One region of the Fictibacillus sp. KU28468 genome, then DNA from elsewhere that is predicted to be linked to it. Evidence: predicted binding sites of a transcription regulator. Region 1 holds the regulator's gene; the other holds the start of a gene.
The links. The regulator CtsR, encoded in region 1, represses protease genes until heat stress. The targets are predictions, from matches to a motif close to ATGGTCAATAAAGGTCAAACA.
Positions count from the first base shown of each region.

Region 2: OKX00_RS18215 (ATP-dependent Clp protease ATP-binding subunit) is a predicted target of CtsR. The motif match lies at 2,048-2,068, and genes of this name have one in related genera.

Region 1 is NZ_CP110666.1:4,332,758-4,337,359, reverse strand. Features, by position in the region: rRNA gene OKX00_RS23060 (23S ribosomal RNA) at 1-432, shown strand, start outside; rRNA gene rrf (5S ribosomal RNA) at 513-628, shown strand; rRNA gene rrf (5S ribosomal RNA) at 989-1,105, shown strand; gene OKX00_RS23045 (CtsR family transcriptional regulator) at 1,640-2,110, shown strand; gene OKX00_RS23040 (protein-arginine kinase activator protein McsA) at 2,147-2,683, shown strand; gene OKX00_RS23035 (protein-arginine kinase McsB) at 2,687-3,754, shown strand; gene clpC (ATP-dependent protease ATP-binding subunit ClpC) at 3,780-4,602, shown strand, end outside.
Region 2 is NZ_CP110666.1:3,470,475-3,475,076, reverse strand. Features, by position in the region: gene OKX00_RS18225 (FAD-binding oxidoreductase) at 1-1,236, opposite strand, end outside; gene OKX00_RS18220 (BsuPI-related putative proteinase inhibitor) at 1,367-1,879, shown strand; gene OKX00_RS18215 (ATP-dependent Clp protease ATP-binding subunit) at 2,147-4,306, shown strand; gene OKX00_RS23405 (hypothetical protein) at 4,367-4,423, opposite strand.

The sequences.
Region 1 (4,602 bases):
AGAGTCCACATCGACGGGGAGGTTTGGCACCTCGATGTCGGCTCATCGCATCCTGGGGCTGAAGTAGGTCCCAAGGGTTGGGCTGTTCGCCCATTAAAGCGGTACGCGAGCTGGGTTCAGAACGTCGTGAGACAGTTCGGTCCCTATCCGTCGCGGGCGCAGGAAATTTGAGAGGAGCTGTCCTTAGTACGAGAGGACCGGGATGGACACACCGCTGGTGTACCAGTTGTTCCGCCAGGGGCATAGCTGGGTAGCTACGTGTGGACGGGATAAGTGCTGAAAGCATCTAAGCATGAAGCCCCCCTCAAGATGAGATTTCCCATCACGTCAAGTGAGTAAGACCCCTTAGAGATGATGAGGTTGATAGGTCTGGTGTGGAAGCGTGGTGACACGTGGAGCTGACAGATACTAATCGGTCGAGGGCTTATCCTTAAAATAATCAGAAGTTTGGATGAAAAGTTATCTAGTTTTGAGGGAATATACCTCAAAATAGGTTGAAAAACCTACATATGTCTGGTGGCGATAGCGAAGAGGTCACACCCGTTCCCATACCGAACACGGAAGTTAAGCTCTTCAGCGCCGATGGTAGTTGGGGGCTTCCCCCTGTAAGAGTAGGACGTTGCCGGGCACGAACGAAGCACTGTTGGAAAGATTCCAGCGGTGCTTTTTTGTATGTTCTATTATGAAAATGACGTGATAGGCAAGTAAACCTTGTCGAACCGCAAGTAACGGGTGTAAAATCGCAAGTAAACGCTGTCGAACCGCAAGTAAACTCACCAAAACCGCAAGTAACGCTCCCGACAACAAAGCAGAACTTTCGAAACCGTATCCATTAGCCACAAAAAGATGATTTTCAAAGAGAATACGAAAGAATAAAGCCTATACAAACTAATTACTTGTTCTATTTTTCATTAAACCATCGAGGGATCAACCAAATAAGGTGGTCTGCATCTCGCTGCTTAGGGCGTGCTCGGAGCAAAGGAAATTCGAAGGTTAGCCATAGCGAAGAGGTCACACCCGTTCCCACACCGAACACGGAAGTTAAGCTCTTCAGCACCGATGGGAGTTGGGGGCTTGCCCCTGTATAAGTAGGACGTTGCCGGGCATGAACGAAGCACTGTTGGATTGATTTCAGCAGTGCTTTTTTGTATGTTCTTTTTTATGACAATGATGGGTTTGGCATGTAAAGGCTGAAAAGTCGCACGTAAAGTCTCCATTCCCGCATGTAAACCCTTCAAAGTCGCACGTAAAAAGGCCAAAGCCGCATGTAAACCGTACAAACCCGCAAGTAACACTCCCAAATCACCCAAGGGCAGACCGTCTAGATCACTCTTATTTCGCCAGCAGCCCTCCAATCGCTCCCATTAGTCCCTTTTTCAACAAAACCCAAAAACAGTACAAAACTTTTGAAATCTAAAACTTCCTTGAGCCCAGGCTCTGTAAAGTGTTGTCTGTTTTCGACACTGAAAAGTCTTAAATTGTTACGATTAATCCCAAAAATATCGGGTAATACTGTGATAGAAACAGCTAGTCCCCCAATCATGCGAAAAGTATACATTAGTTGCATAAACCCTGAAAAAGCGTCTATAATATAATTGTATAGTCAAAGATAGTCAAAGTCAGAGGGGAGGGGAGCAGGTTGAAAAATATCTCAGACATCATTGAAGCATATTTAAAGCAGGTCATCGCGGGATCAAATGAGACGTTCATTGAAATCAAGCGTACGGATATTGCTGAAAAGTTCCAGTGTGTCCCTTCCCAAATTAATTATGTCATCAACACCCGTTTTACGGTGGAAAAAGGCTTTGTTGTAGAGAGTAAACGGGGCGGCGGGGGATACATTCGAATCATTAAAGTCAAAACAGAGAATTATATCGACCTTATTGATCAGCTACTGCTTCTTATCAATGATCGTATTTCACAAGGAAATGCGGAGAATGTTATTTTGCGGTTGCTTGATGAGCAGATCGTATCCGAACGCGAGGCGAGGATTATGCTAAGCGTGACAGATCGCTCTGTTTTACACGTGTTAGACCTTCCTGAACGTGATCAATTAAGAGCTGAATTATTAAAAGCAATGATCCGGACATTAAAATTTAGAACCAGATAACGATGTATCACATTTATTAATAGGGAGGGGAAAAAAATGTTCTGCCAGGAATGCAATGAGCGGCCTGCCACTTTACATTTTACGAAGATTGTAAACGGCAAGAAAACAGAATTCCATATTTGTGAGCATTGTGCAAAAGAAAAAGGAGAATTCCTTCCGGGGTCGAATACTTTCTCTATTCATCAGCTTCTCTCTGGATTGCTTTATGGAGATCCTTCCACTTCGGGAACGGCTTCTCCAGGACTTTCTCAACAGTCGGTCCAGGCTTGCCCTCAGTGCGGCATGACCTACAATCAGTTTGCCAAATCCGGCAGATTTGGCTGCAGCCATTGCTACGAAGTTTTTGATTCGAAGCTGGACCCTATTTTAAAGAGGGTGCATGGCGGGAATACAAGACATGCCGGGAAAATTCCGAAACGGATTGGCAGCGGGCTTCAAGAAAAACGCGAATTGGAAAAATTAAAGCAAGCGATGCAGCAGTATATTTTAAATGAGGAATTTGAGAAAGCGGCAGAGACCCGTGATCAAATTCGGCTTTTGGAAAAGCAAAAGAACCGGGAAAAGGGGGAATAGAGCATGTCACTTGAACATTTTATAAGTGAAGCTATCAGTCCCTGGATGAAAAAAGAAGGACCTGATTCAGATATTGTGTTAAGCAGTAGAATCCGGCTGGCCCGAAACCTCGAAAAATATAATTTTCCAGATCTGGCTTCCAAGGAGGAATCAGAGGCTGTTATTCAGACATTAGCGGGGGCTTGTAAGGAAAATAGCTGCGGGAATTTCGGAGAGTTTGAAATTCTTCATCTCGACCAGCTAAAACCTCTCGCAAAAAGGGTATTGGTAGAGAAGCACTTAATCAGCCCTCATCTTGCAGAACAATCAAAGTTTGGTGCAGTGATGCTTAATCATGATGAGTCTGTGAGCATCATGGTCAATGAAGAAGACCATCTCCGGATCCAGTGCCTTTTTTCGGGTTTCCAGCTGAATGAGGCTTTAACCCTCGCAGCTGAATTGGATGACTGGATCGAACAAAAGGTGGATTATGCGTTTGATGAGGAACGAGGCTACCTGACCAGCTGCCCGACGAATGTTGGAACAGGATTGCGTGCTTCTGTTATGATGCATCTGCCAGCTCTGGTCTTAACGAAACAAATCAGCCGTATTATACCGGCAATCAACCAGCTGGGTCTCGTAGTCCGTGGGATATATGGGGAAGGAACGGAAGCTCAGGGCAATGTTTTTCAAATCTCCAACCAGATAACCCTTGGAAAATCAGAAGAAGATATTGTGGAGGATTTGCGGGGTGTCGTCCTTCAGCTTATTCAGCAAGAGAGAACAGCAAGAAAAACTCTGCAGGACGGTTTGAAAATCCAGCTTGAAGACCGGATCTTCAGGTCGTATGGAGTTCTGGCGAACAGCCGGATCATCCAATCGAAGGAAGCTGCACAGTGCCTATCCGACGTCAGGCTGGGAATAGACCTTGGAATTGTTGATGGAATTTCCCGATCCATATTAAATGAATTAATGATACTTACACAACCGGGCTTTTTGCAGCAATATGCCAATGAAATGTTGAATCCTGATGAGCGTGATATCCGTAGGGCAACGCTAATAAGGGAAAGAATCAAACTTGAAGAAGCTTAAAATTTGAATGGGAGTGTGAATGATTATGATGTTTGGTCGATTTACAGAACGAGCTCAAAAGGTACTTGCGCTGGCACAGGAAGAAGCAATCCGTTTAGGCCATAATAATGTTGGCACCGAGCACATTCTGCTTGGCTTGATCCGTGAGGGTGAAGGAATTGCCGCTAAGGCGCTTCACGTTCTTGGTCTTGGACCTGAAAAGATCCAAAAAGAAGTAGAAACCTTAATTGGACGCGGCCAGGAATCCGTGCAAACCATCCATTACACTCCAAGAGCAAAAAAGGTTATTGAACTATCCATGGATGAAGCCCGTAAACTGGGACATTCTTACGTGGGCACGGAGCACATCCTGCTAGGACTGATCCGTGAGGGTGAAGGAGTGGCAGCCCGTGTACTGAATAATCTCGGAGTGAGCTTGAATAAGGCTCGCCAGCAGGTGCTTCAGCTTCTTGGAAGCAATGAGGCATCATCCAATCACCGGGGTTCTTCTACGAACGCGAACACACCGACACTTGACAGCCTTGCAAGAGATCTGACGGCGATTGCGAAGGATGGAAGCCTTGATCCAGTCATCGGCCGTTCTAAAGAGATTCAAAGGGTCATTGAGGTACTGAGCCGCAGAACGAAGAACAACCCAGTCCTCATCGGTGAGCCGGGTGTTGGTAAAACGGCGATTGCAGAAGGTCTTGCTCAGCAGATCATCAATAATGAAGTTCCGGAAACACTTCGTGATAAAAGGGTCATGACACTCGATATGGGAACGGTTGTTGCCGGTACCAAGTATCGCGGTGAATTTGAAGACCGTCTCAAGAAAGTCATGGATGAGATCCGCCAGGCGGGGAACATCA
Region 2 (4,602 bases), 860 kb from region 1:
GCTTCCTCTTTTAGAAAGGGCATACTCGACAATCATCTCATTAATACGATTGGCTTTTTGTGTTTCTTCTTCGCTGCTCTTATCAAACATGAGAATAGAATGGAAATTCCCATCACCGACATGTCCGAGAACTCCGCCGTGCAGACCTTCCCTTTCTATCAGTTCACGGGCGTAAACCACAGCGCCTGTTAATTCAGATAAGGGCACACACACATCTGTCAGCATCATCTCTCTTCCAGGAAACCCATGCTTAAATGCATAGGCAAGGTGATGTCTTGCTTCCCAAAGCTTTGCCTTCTTTATAGAATCTGTTTCGAATATCAGATCTTCAGAACCGTTAGCTGACAACAGTTCTTCAGCAAAGGCGACATCCTGCTGCATACCGGATGGGTTACCATGAAACTCCAGGAAAAGAGTGGGCTTTTCGGGATAGGAGGTTTCACTGTGCTGATTGACCTGCCTGATGGAATATTCATCAACAAGCTCTACACGGGCTAGTGAGTTTCCTGAGGAAAGAAGAGATATTGCGCCATCTACCGCCGCTTTAACACTAGGGAAAACCGCTCTTCCAGCAACAGTAGCCTCAGGAATGCCATAGACTTTGAGTGTAAGTTCAGTAAATACACCTAACGTGCCTTCCGAACCGACAAAAAGACTTGTCAAATGATACCCGGATGATGATTTTGCGGCGAGCCCGCCTGTATGGATAATCGAGCCGTCTGAAAGGACGACTTCCAGATCTCTGACTTGAGGCCGCATGATTCCATACCGCACGCTAGTCGTACCGCTCGCATTCGTTGCTGCCATCCCGCCTAACGTAGCATCTGCTCCTGGGTCAACAGGGAAAAACAAACCGTACTTTTTTAATGCCTGATTCAATTGTGTACGTGTTACCCCCGGCTGCACCCTGACTAGGAAATCCTCTTCACGCACTTCCAAGATCTTGTTCATGTTCTGGAAATTAATAGAGATGCCGCCCTGCAGTGGAATGCAGTGACCTTCAAGACTTGAACCTGCTCCAAAAGGAACAACAGGAATCTGGTGTTCGCTGGCGTATTGTAATATAGAAGAAACTTCGGAAGCTGAATCAGGAAAAACCACCACTTCCGGAAGTACAGGTGAATGATGGGACTCATCTTTGCTGTGCTGCTGAAGGATCGTCTCGTTGCTTGTTGCACGTTTTTCATCGGTAAGTTTTTTCATTTCTATAAGCAAATCTTCATGTAGTACTGGCATGTAAAAATCCTCCCTTGGGTGTATGTTAATAATCTCTCTTAAGGGTACTTATAGATGTAGACATAAAAATCCTTTTTTTATTCTGGTAAAATAACAAAAATCAGCCAAGACTATGTGTGAGGTGATGACATTGAAAAACTGGCTGCTTATATTGGGGTTTATCATCGTTTTAGCCGGATGCGGCACAACGGAAAAGAATGAGGCTAAGAAGGGAGAACCAGTCATGGGAGACGGAAACAAACAGGAACAGAAAAAAGACGATCCTGAAAGAAACAATGGCGGAGGAATTGTTGCAGGCGCCATCGAGCCTAAACTTTCGATTCTCGAGCAAAAAGCTGGGAGAGCGCTATTGCGCTATGAACTGAAAAATCAGACAGAGCAAGTCAAAATATTTGAATTCACAAGCGGTAAGAAATTTGACTACATTGTGAAAAATAAAGAGGGCAAAAAAGTTTATCAATACTCAGATGACCATATGTTTACTCAAGCTCTTTCGAAGATCACTTTAAAACAAGGAGAAACCTATACACAGGACATCATAGTCAAAAATTTGCCAGCCGGAACATATACGATTGAAATCTGGCTCACGGCAATAGATGAGGATAACGATTACAGACAGAAGCAAACATTTGAGATTAAATAGTGAAGAGCCCGCTCATGAAGCGGGATTTTTTATTGGGTTGTGGTCTCCGCTTCATAAAAAAAACAGATCATTTGATTTTCGGGAACAAGAAGTGTAAGGTACTAGAAACCAAAGATAATGTTACACACTTAAAATAAGCAAATATAAATTATTTGAGCAAAAACCTTGAAAGTCAAAGAAGGTCAAAGTATAATAAATCCATAAGGTCAAAGATAGTCAAAGTTAGACAAGACAAATGACCTATTACAATGAAGGAGGAAATGCTTTATGCGATGTGAACAATGTAAAGTGAATCCTGCGACTATTCATATGAATGTTTCTTTTAATCAACACAAACAACAATTAACGCTTTGTACAGATTGCTACCATAAAGTAACACAATCCATGAACACTGCAGGAGGTATGAATCCAATGAATCAATTCTCATCCTTTGACGAATTCTTTAAACAAATGATGAGCAGCGGAATGAATTCAGGTATTTCCAGCGAGCAGCAGTCTCCTAAGACCCAGCAGGGTGGAGGAGGAGGATTCCTGGATCAATTCGGGCGCAATATCAGCCATGCTGCGAAAGCAGGCTTGGTCGACCCAGTGATCGGCAGGGAAGAAGAAATCAGCCGTGTCATTGAAATCTTGAATCGCCGAAATAAAAACAACCCTGTCCTCATCGGGGAACCAGGGGTAGGTAAAACAGCCATTGCAGAAGGTCTTGCATTAAAAATTGCAGAAGGCTCTGTGCCGGCTAAACTTTTATCTAAAGAAGTCTACTTGCTGGATGTGGCATCTCTTGTTGCTGATACAGGAATCCGAGGCCAGTTTGAAGAACGGATGAAGCAGCTGATCGCTGAACTTCAAAAACGCAAGAACGTCATTCTTTTCATTGATGAAATTCATCAGATTGTCGGTGCCGGTTCTGCGGAAGGATCTATGGATGCGGGTAACATTCTAAAACCTGCTTTAGCACGAGGAGAGCTTCAAGTTGTTGGGGCAACCACGTTGAAAGAATACCGCAAAATTGAAAAGGATGCCGCTCTTGAACGCCGTTTTCAACCAGTAATCGTTAATGAACCCACGCCAGAAAAAGCGTATGAAATCTTAAAAGGACTTGCTCCAAAGTATGAACAATATCATGAAGTAAGCTTTTCTGATGATGTTCTAAAAGCATGTGTAAATCTTTCTCACCGCTATATTCAAGACCGATTCCTTCCAGATAAAGCAATCGATCTTATGGATGAGGCAGGTTCAAAAATCAATCTGCTGCACTCAGGAAGTGAAACTTCTTCTATTGAAGAAAGATTAGAAGAAATTTCCAACGAAAAAGAAAAAGCAGCATTGAGCGAAAATTATGAGCTTGCAGCCAAACTTCGCCAGGAAGAACTTCAGCTTCAGGAAAAACTGACCGAAAACGAAGCGAAAACGAAGGCAGAGGTTTCATTGGAAGATATTCAAAAAATCGTTGAACAGAAAACAGGAATCCCTGTAAGGAAGCTTCAAGCGGACGAACAGGCAAAAATGAAAGACCTTGCGAAAAACTTATCCCGAAAAGTCATCGGACAAAAAGAAGCGGTGGATAAAGTATCAAAAGCCATCCGCCGAAGCCGTGCAGGCCTTAAGGCCAAAAGCCGTCCAATTGGATCCTTCTTGTTTGTCGGACCGACTGGGGTAGGTAAAACAGAGCTTACGAAGTCGCTTGCAGAAGAACTGTTCGGTGATAAGGAAGCCATGATTCGCCTCGATATGAGTGAGTACATGGAAAAACATGCCGTGTCCAAGCTGATCGGTTCACCTCCAGGTTATGTGGGCCATGATGAAGCTGGACAGCTGACAGAACTGGTGCGCCGCAAGCCTTATAGCATCATCCTGCTCGATGAAATTGAAAAAGCCCATCCGGACGTCCAGCACATGTTCCTTCAAATTCTTGAAGACGGGCGTCTCACTGACAGCCAGGGCCGTACGGTAAGCTTTAAGGATACAGTCATTATCATGACGAGCAATGCCGGTTCTGGACTTAAACAAACGAAGAAATTAGGATTTACAAACGAGGTGGCTGAAGTTCAAAAAGAAACAAGCATTCTCGATGCGATCGGTTCTTACTTTAAGCCAGAATTCCTTAACCGTTTTGACAGTATTGTTCAATTTCAGTCACTTAAAGAAGAAGATCTTGTTCAAATCGTAGACCTTATGCTTACAGAATTGAAAGCAAACCTGGTTGAACAAGGCATCTCCATCAGTTTTACGAATGAGGCGAAAAAGAAAATTGCTGAACTGGGCTATCATCCATCGTTCGGGGCACGTCCTTTGCGCAGAGTGATTCAGGAGAAAGTGGAGGATGCTGTTGCAGACGTCCTTCTGGAGCAAGAAGAAAGTACAGAATTACGTGTTGATGTTCGTGAAAATGAATTAGTTGTAGTAAAAAGAGAAATAAAATAATACTAAAAAAGAGCCATGCGATGCCGCATGGCTTTTTTGTGTGAGATATGTGATGTAACCCTAATCGTTGTCCTTGGAGCGAATAATGGTCAGAACTAGCATTGAAAAACCAATCATTAACGACATTGCTTCGAATACTGTCATACCATTCCCTCCCCCTGATTATTTCGGGCTAGAACGTTGTATCAGGATAAGCAGCAACCCCTGTCTTATATATTCCTATTTTATCCCGATTGTCAATTTATAACAAGAATCGTTAAGACTATTTCAAATCTTTTCCAATAGTGCGATGGTAC